2 regions of the Bradyrhizobium sp. 61 genome follow, and region 1 is predicted to be linked to the other one. Evidence: riboswitches for the same ligand, from Rfam matches in the RefSeq annotation. Region 1 holds a riboswitch; the other holds the start of a gene.
What was found. Region 1 has a riboswitch for S-adenosylmethionine ahead of IVB46_RS08325 (O-succinylhomoserine sulfhydrylase). Riboswitches for the same ligand answer to the same signal wherever they lie in the genome.
Positions count from the first base shown of each region.

Region 2: linked by a shared signal. The riboswitch ahead of IVB46_RS28415 (homoserine O-acetyltransferase) and the one ahead of IVB46_RS08325 (O-succinylhomoserine sulfhydrylase) in region 1 are both predicted to bind S-adenosylmethionine.

Region 1 covers NZ_JADPIU010000019.1:3,388-7,677, forward strand. Annotated here, with positions in the region: gene IVB46_RS08310 (hypothetical protein) at 1-238, opposite strand, end outside; gene IVB46_RS08315 (PAS domain S-box protein) at 343-756, opposite strand; gene IVB46_RS08320 (2'-deoxycytidine 5'-triphosphate deaminase) at 873-1,979, opposite strand; SAM riboswitch at 2,090-2,169, shown strand; gene IVB46_RS08325 (O-succinylhomoserine sulfhydrylase) at 2,240-3,436, shown strand; gene IVB46_RS08330 (SGNH/GDSL hydrolase family protein) at 3,593-4,290, opposite strand, start outside.
Region 2 covers NZ_JADPIU010000075.1:9,495-13,784, forward strand. Annotated here, with positions in the region: gene IVB46_RS28405 (alpha/beta hydrolase) at 1-699, shown strand, start outside; gene metW (methionine biosynthesis protein MetW) at 759-1,421, opposite strand; gene IVB46_RS28415 (homoserine O-acetyltransferase) at 1,437-2,639, opposite strand; SAM riboswitch at 2,725-2,804, opposite strand; gene IVB46_RS28420 (chorismate mutase) at 3,022-3,870, shown strand; gene IVB46_RS28425 (histidinol-phosphate transaminase) at 3,907-4,290, shown strand, end outside.

The sequences.
Region 1 (4,290 bases):
ATTGTGCGGCGGCCACCGCCGGCGGCAAATGACTGAGACCGAGCTTTTCGAGCCCCGGCAGGAAGCGCTCCTGCTGCTGGCGGCGAAACACGCGGAAGACGAATTCGGCAGCATCCGCCGTGCCGCGCCGTGTGACGACGGTGAGGATGAGTCCGGTGAAATAGGCGTGATAGAGGTCGGCGACCGCACGCCAGCGCTTCCATTGCGCTTCCTGTGCTGCGTCTGTTGCGGCGGTCATGTTCGCTCCCGATCGTTGTTTTGATCGAGTGTGTCACTGCGCCCGGTACGAGGCAACCTGACGCTCAGGCAGAGCGCCCTGCACGCCAGCCCGTCAATTCCGCATCACGAATTTTGCGCAAGCCTGGCCGCGCGCTCGCGCTCGACGCGTTCGGTGACGTCGCGCGCCATCGCGACCGATCCGACCACGGCACCACCGGCATCGCGCACCAGCGCGAAGGTCATCTCGATGTAGAGCTTGCGTCCGCTCTGGTGCAGCGCGCGGGTCAGCGTCGGCCTGCCCGCAAGCTTCATCGCCCCGGTGGTAAGCGCAGCTTCGAAGCCCTTCCAGTGCGCGGCACGCAGACGTTCGGGAATGATCAGATCGAGGTTCTGGCCGAGCGCTTCGGCGGCGGAGAAGCCGAACAAGGCGGTCGATGCACGATTCCAGCGCGTGATGGTGCCGGAGCGATCCGAATAGATGAGCGCGTCCGCGACGTCGTCGAGGATTCTTGCGTCGAGTTCGGATTGAACACTCATCTCGCCACCTCGCATGCAGCCCGGATTTCAGCTTGCATCCCGGCAGTAGTCAATCGAGAGGCTGCGGCGTACTGTCATGCCCCGGTCAAGCCGGGGCATGACAGTAGGGTGTGTAGCTACACCCGAAAATGCTTCGATAGTTTGAGGCCCTGCGCCTGGTAGTTCGAGCCGATGCGCTGGCCGTACATCGCGTCGGGGCGCGCCAGCATCTTCTCGTAGACGAGGCGGCCGACGATCTGGCCGTGCTCGAGGATGAACGGCACCTCGCGCGAGCGCACTTCGAGCACGGCGCGCGATCCCTGCCCGCCAGCGCCGGCATAGCCGAAGCCGGGATCGAAGAATCCGGCATAGTGCACGCGGAACTCGCCGACCAGAGGATCGAACGGCACCATCTCCGCGGCGTAATCGGGCGGCACCTGCACGGCTTCCTTGGAGGCGAGGATGTAGAACTCGCCGGGGTCGAGGATCAGGCTGCCGTCGGGACGTGCCGAGATCGGTTCCCAGAAATCCTCCACCGCATAGCCGGAGCGGCGGTCGACGTCGACGACGCCGGTGTGTCGCTTGGCGCGATAGCCGACGAAGCCGTTGGCCTTCTCACCGGAGAGGTCGACGGAGACGGCAACGCCGCCGGTGAGATCGGCATCGTCGAGATCGACGAGACGCTCGGTCGCATGCAGCGCCTCGAGCTCGTCGATGTTGAGGATGGCATCTCCGGTGCGGAAGCGCACCTGGCTCAGGCGCGAGCCCTCGCTGACCAGCACCGGAAACGTTTTCGGGCTGATCTCGGCGTAGAGCGGGCCGTGATAGCCGGCGCCGATCATGTCGAAGCGGCGGGTGCCGTCGGCGATGACACGGGTGAAGACATCAAGCCGGCCGGTCGAGCTTTTCGGGTTCGCGGCGGCGACGATCTCCGGCGGCAGCGCCAGGCTTTCCAAGAGCGGCACGATGTAGACGCAGTTGGTCTCCAGCACCGCGCCATCGGCGAGGCTGAACTCGTGCAGCTTTAACTCGTCGATGCGCTCGGCGACGGTCGCGCCGGGACCCGGCAGGAAGCTGGCGCGAACGCGATAGGCGATATCGCCGAGGCGAAGGTCGAGGCTCGCCGGCTGGATCTGGCTTTCGACGAAGTCATAAGCGGGCAGGATGAGGCCCGCCTTCGCCATCGCCGCGATCATGCGGTCGGGCAGGATACCATTGGCGTCGGCGGCAACCGTGAAGCTCAACCGGGGGTCCTCGTCAGGGGTCAAATGCATCCGGACATGCGGGAAATAGCAGCCTTTTACGGCTATCCGATGGACGCCTTGACGGAAAGGCCATTGCGGAATATGAGCATCACTTATCCCGTGGTGATTTGAGCCGGCCGGCTTGCAGCCACGTTAAATAAGTCGCTAAACAGGCCGGGGACCTCTGTGATCCCGGCCCGTGGAGATATCCAGGCCGGTTTTTTTGTGACCGTTTTCGATGGTCACGCAGAGGAGGTCCTATGTCGAAGTCCCCGGCGTCCACCACGCAATACCGTCCCGAAACCCGCCTGGTCCATTCCGGCACCCTGCGCTCGCAATATGGCGAGACGTCGGAGGCGCTGTTTTTGACCCAGGGCTACGTCTACAACAGCGCCGAGGAATGCGAGGCGCGGTTCAAGGGCGAGGACCCCGGCTTCATCTATTCGCGCTATTCCAACCCGACTATCTCGATGTTCGAGCGCCGCATGATCGAGCTCGAAGGCGCCGAAGCCGCCCGCTCGGCCGCGACCGGCATGGCCGCGGTGACGACCGCGATCCTGGCGCCGCTGAAGGCCGGCGATCACGTGGTGGCCTCGCGCGCCCTGTTCGGCTCCTGTCTCTACGTCATCCAGGATCTGTTGCCGCGCTACGGCATCGAGACCACGCTGGTCGACGGTCTCGATCTCGACCAGTGGCAGCGCGCCTTGAGGCCGAACACCAAGACGTTTTTCCTGGAGAGCCCGACCAACCCGACGCTCGACGTGCTCGACATTCCAGGGATCGCCGAGATCGCGCACAGCGGCGGCGCGCGGCTCGTCGTCGACAACGTGTTCGCGACGCCGATCTGGCAGAGCCCGCTCGCGCTAGGGGCCGACGTCGTGGTCTATTCCGCGACCAAGCACATCGACGGCCAGGGCCGTTGTCTCGGCGGCATCATCCTGTCGTCGGAAGCGTTCATCGCCGAGCACATCCACAATTTCATGCGCCAGACCGGCCCGTCGATCTCGCCGTTCAACGCCTGGGTCCTGCTCAAGGGCCTGGAGACGCTCGGCGTGCGCGTGCGTGCGCAGACCGAGACGGCGGGACGCATCGCCGACGTGCTGGCGAGCCATCCGAAGATTTCACGCCTGGTCTATCCCGGCCGCGCCGACCATCCGCAGGCAGCTCTCGTGAAGAAGCAGATGCGCGGCGGCTCGACCCTCGTCGGCTTCGAGGTGAAGGGCGGTAAGCAGGGTGCGTTCCGCGTGCTCAACGAGCTCAAGCTTGCAAAAATCTCGAACAATCTCGGCGATGCCAAGAGCCTCGTCACGCATCCGGCGACCACGACGCATCAGCGCCTCAAGCCGGAAGACCGCGCCGCACTCGGCATCAGCGAGGGCTTCATCCGCTTCTCGGCGGGGCTCGAGCATGTGGATGATCTGGTCGAGGATCTGACCGCGGCGCTGGAGAAGGCGTGAGGGCTTCACGAGCTCGGAATCGTAGGGGGGCAAAGCGACTTGTCCGCCGTAGCTCGAAGAGCGAAGGCGGAAGCGTGCCCACCATTCACGATCATGTCGCCGATAGATGGTGGGCACGGCGCGCGAAGGGCGCGCCTTTGCCCACCTTACGGAAGCTCACATCGGCCGATACGTCCGCACGTCCGCGGGCACGTTGACGCCGAGCTTGATCTGGCCGACGGAGCGGATGATGTCGTCGCCGAGGATCTGGGCGAAGCAGGCATAGCCCCAATCGTTCATGTGCAGGCCGTCGGCGATCACGAAACTCTCGACCGGGATCGATTGATTCTCGTGCCAGTCGCGCATCACCTCGAAGCGGGGGAAGATGCCGACGTGACGGAGCTCGGCGACCTTGCCGAGCAGGTGCACCATCTTGCCGGCGCTCTCCTTGCGCTGGTTGACGGCTGGCGAATATTGCGGATCGACCAGCACGATGTCGGCGCCGCCAGCGGCCTGGATGCGGGAGATACCGTCCTCGACCATCTTGGCGGTGTCACCGGGATCGAGATTGCGCAGCACCGCATTGGTGCCGACCTGCCAGATCACGAGATCCGGATGCACGTCGATCACCTCCTTCTGGAGGCGCTTCATCATCTCGGGCGCGTCCTCGCCGCCGACGCCGGCGTTGATGACGGTGATGTCGGCGGTCGGATATTGCCGGCGGAGCTGCGCGGCGAGACGGTTCGGATAGTTGAAATCGGGCGAGCTCGCGCCATAGCCTGCCGTCGACGACGAGCCGAACGCAACGATCACGACGGGTTTGCCGGCGACGAGCTTGCCCGCGACATGCGGCAGCGAGCCCATCGCCTTCGAGC
Region 2 (4,290 bases), on a different contig from region 1:
GGCTACACGCCGTCGGACGTGCCTGATGGCGAGGTCTACACCTACAAGCATTTCTACACCGACGCGCTCGCGGTGCTCGATCATCTCAAGATCGAGCGCGCGCATCTCGTCGGCCTGTCGATGGGCGCCTATTCGTCACTCCAGATCGGGTTGAACTCGCCGCAGCGCGCGCTGTCGATGACGCTGGCCGGCGTGGGCTCAGGATCGGAGATCGAGAATCTCGACAACTGGCGCAAGCAGTGCCGCGCCAACGCCGAGCAGTTCGAGACGCTCGGCTCCGCCGAGGTCGCAAAGGTCACGCGCGAGGCGCCGAGCCGGATTCCCTTCCTGGTGAAAGATCCGCGCGGCCACGCCGATTTCTACGCCGCACTGGCGCGCCACGATGCCAAGGGCTCCGCGAACACGATGCGCGGCTTCCAGGGCGGCAGGCCATCGATTTACACGATGCCGGATGCCATTCGAGGTGTGGTAACGCCCGCGCTGATCATCTGCGGCGACGAAGACGATCCCTGCGTCGGGGCAAGCCTGTTCCTGAAGAAGCACCTGCCCGCGGCGGGCCTCGCGATGTTTCCGAAATCAGGCCACGTGCTCAATCTCGAAGAACCCGCACTGTTCAACGAGAGCGTGGAGCGGTTCGTGACGCTGGTGGAAGCCGGGCGCTGGCCGGTGCGCGATCCGCGGTCGCTGGCGGCGCATTAGACTGCCAGTCGCTGTCATTCCGGGATGCGCCGACAGGCGCAGGCCCGGAATGACGGCAACTACTTCCCCTGCCCGCGCGTGAGCAGAAACACGCCCTGCTCGCCGAACATGTTCCACACCCACCACGGCAATCGCAGCCGCAATGGACGGCCGTAGAGATCCAGCGCCTCGGCGCGCTCCATCTTGACGTGGATCGCGTCGCAGAGCTCGACGAAATCCTTGATGGTGCAGAAATGGATGTTGGCGGTGTCGTACCAGGTCGCCGGCAGATTCTCGGTGCGCGGCATGTGGCCGCCGACCAGGAGCTGGAGCCGCATCTTCCAGAAGCCGAAATTCGGGAACGACACGATGGCGCGGCGGCCGATGCGCAGCAGATTCTCCAGCACGACCCGCGGCTGCCGCGTCGCCTGCAGCGTCTGCGACAGGATAACGTAATCGAAGGCGTCGTCGGGATAATTGACGAGATCGGTGTCGGCATCGCCCTGCACCACCGCGAGGCCCTTGGCGACGCAACGGTTGACGCCCTCGCGCGACAGCTCGATGCCGCGCCCGTCGATGCCGCGGGTCTCCAGAAGCTGGAGCAAATCGCCCTCGCCGCAGCCGACGTCGAGCACTTTCGAGCCGGGCTTGACCATCTCGGCGACCAGCAGATGATCGGCGCGAAACTGGCCTGACTGCTCCGTCGCAACGCCGCCCAGCGGCAGCACTTCCTGCACAGACATCGCTAGCCGTCCTTGTCAGTCAATCCTGGCGGTGAGCCCGCGCGCCTTCCCTGCCGATTGCAGGAAGGCACGGGCGATATCGAAGAATTCAGGCACGTCGAGCAGGAAGGCGTCATGGCCGCGATCGGTCTCGATCTCGGCGAACGACACCCGCGCGCTCGACGCGTTCAGCGCATGCACCAGTGCGCGCGATTCCGAGGTCGGGAACAGCCAGTCGCTGGTGAAGGAGACCACGCAGAAGCGCGTCTCGATGCCCGCGAACGCTTTCGCCAGCACGCCGCCGTGATCGCCGGCGATGTCGAAATAGTCCATCGCACGGGTCAGATAGAGATAGGAGTTGGCGTCGAACCGCTCGACGAAGGACGAGCCCTGGTAGCGCAGATAGCTCTCGACCTGGAAATCGGCGTCGAACGAGAAGGTCGGCAGCTCGCGGTCCTGCATGCGGCGGCCGAACTTGCGATGCAGCGCGGCGTCGGAGAGATAGGTGATGTGCGCGGCCATCCGTGCCACCGCAAGTCCGCGATGCGGATGGATGCCCTGATCCGTGTAGCGGCCGTTGTGCCAGTCGGGATCGGCCATCACCGCCTGGCGGCCGAGCTCGTGGAAAGCGATGTTCTGCGCCGAGTGCCGCGTCGCGCAGGCAATCGCCAGCGCGGAGTACACGCGCTTGGGATAGGCCGCGGTCCATTGCAGCACCTGCATGCCGCCCATCGAGCCGCCGACCACCGCGAACAACGTGTCGATGCCGAGCCGGTCGATCAGCATCGCCTGCGCGCGCACCATGTCGGGAATGGTGATGACGGGAAAATCCAGGCCCCACACCTTGCCGGTCGCGGGATTGATCGAGGCCGGCCCGGTCGAGCCCATGCAGCCGCCGATCACGTTGGCGCAAATGATGAAGTAGTGCTGAGGATCAAGAGGTCGGCCGGGACCGACCAGCGTCTCCCACCAACCCGACTTGCCGGTGACGGGATGCACGTTGGCGACATGCTGATCGCCGGTCAGCGCATGGCAGATCAGCACCGCGTTGGAGCTATCGGCGTTGAGCTCGCCATAGGTCTGGTAGGCGATCTGGAACGGGGTGAGATCGATGCCGCAATCGAGCCGCAGCGGCTGCTCGGCGCCGAACTGCGCGACCTGCGAATTCGGATGATCCGCCTCATGCGACCGGTCGTCGGCGCTGATCGCGGGACTCGGCACGGGCTTCACGCCAACCATCATCGACCTCGTTTGCGACACCCGTCAGGCTGCCGCTGGAATCAGGCCATGAAAAACCCGGCCTGAACGATAGGTTCGGCCGGGATCTGAAGCGTCCCCGGCCTGTTTAGCGAGTTTTTTAACGTGGCTGCAAGCCGGCCGGCTCAAATGACCACGGAACGGGCAAAAGCTACTGTCTTGGGCGGTTTTCGTCAAGTCATGGTCCCGATTAGCCAAATTCATCCCTGAAAGGCCGGCCGAAAAGGCCCGGTTTCCCTTTGCATTTCTCTTTGCTTTCGCCGCGCCGACTGCCTAATCAGGACGTCGATCGCAGCGGATCCGGCCTTGCCGATGGGCCTTGGCCGACCCGCATTGGAACGCCTCTCACCAGCATCTCGCAGATATGTCCCAACGTCCGCCCGCGCCACCATCGCTCCAGGAATTGCGCAAGGAGATCGACGCGATCGACGAGGGCATGCATCGTCTCCTGATGCAGCGCGGCGACATCATCGACCGCCTGATCCAGGTGAAGCAGACCCAGGAGGTCGGCTCGGCGTTCCGCCCGGCGCGCGAGGCCGCCATGATGCGTGACATCGTGCAGCGTCATCGCGGCATCCTGCCGCTCGACACGGTCGAGAGCATCTGGCGCGTCATCATCTCGACGTTCACTTACGTCCAAGCGCCGTTCTCCGTCCATGCCGACATCTCGGTGAGCGAGCCGGCGATGCGCGATTCCGTGCGCTTCCATTTCGGCTTCACGGTGCCTTACGTCGCGCATTTCAGCGCGCAGGCCGCGGTCGAAGCGGTGGCGAAGTCCAAGGGCGATCTGGCGCTGGTCTCGGCGACCTCGAGCCGCACGCCATGGTGGCTGGAGCTGGAAGCGGACGGCGCGCCGAAGATCATCGCGCGGATGCCCTTCGTCGAGCGCGCCGACCATCCGGCCGCACTGCCGGTGTTCGCGATCTCGCGCGTCGCCGACAGCGCCGTGGTGACGGAGGTCGAGACCTTCAGCGTGCGCGTGTCCGGGTGGAACGCCGAGGTCGCCCGCGCCCTGTCGCCGCTCGCCGAGATCGTGGCAGTGCCCGATACCGCCTTCGACGGCGCAGCGCTGCTGGTCTCGGTCACGAGCGCGACCAGCATCGACAAGATCAAGGCTGCCCTGATCGAAGCGGGGGCCTCGGTGCGCTCCACGGCCCTCGTCGGCAGCCACGCAACGCGCTATACGGTGCCCTCGACCGGGTCGAAATCGTAGATCGCGAACCGCCTAAAGCTACTTCCGGAGTTGAAGATGTCCCGCCCCGTGCCGAATCCCGGCATTCTCGATATTGCGCCCTACACGCCCGGCAAGAGCCCGGTGGCTGAGCCGGGCCGCAAGGTGTTCAAGCTCTCGGCCAACGAGACGCCGTTCGGGCCCTCGCCCAAGGCGATCGAGGCGTTCAGGAACGTGGCGGCGCATCTGGAAGACTATCCGGAAGGAACCTCGCGCGTGCTGCGCGAAGCGATCGGCCGTTCTTTCGGGCTCGACCCCAACCGCATCATCTGCGGCGCCGGCTCGGACGAGATTCTCAATCTGCTCGCCCACACCTATCTCAGCCACGGCGACGAGGCGATCTCGACCACGCACGGCTTCCTGGTCTACCCGATCGCGACCATGGCGGTCGGCGCCAAGAAC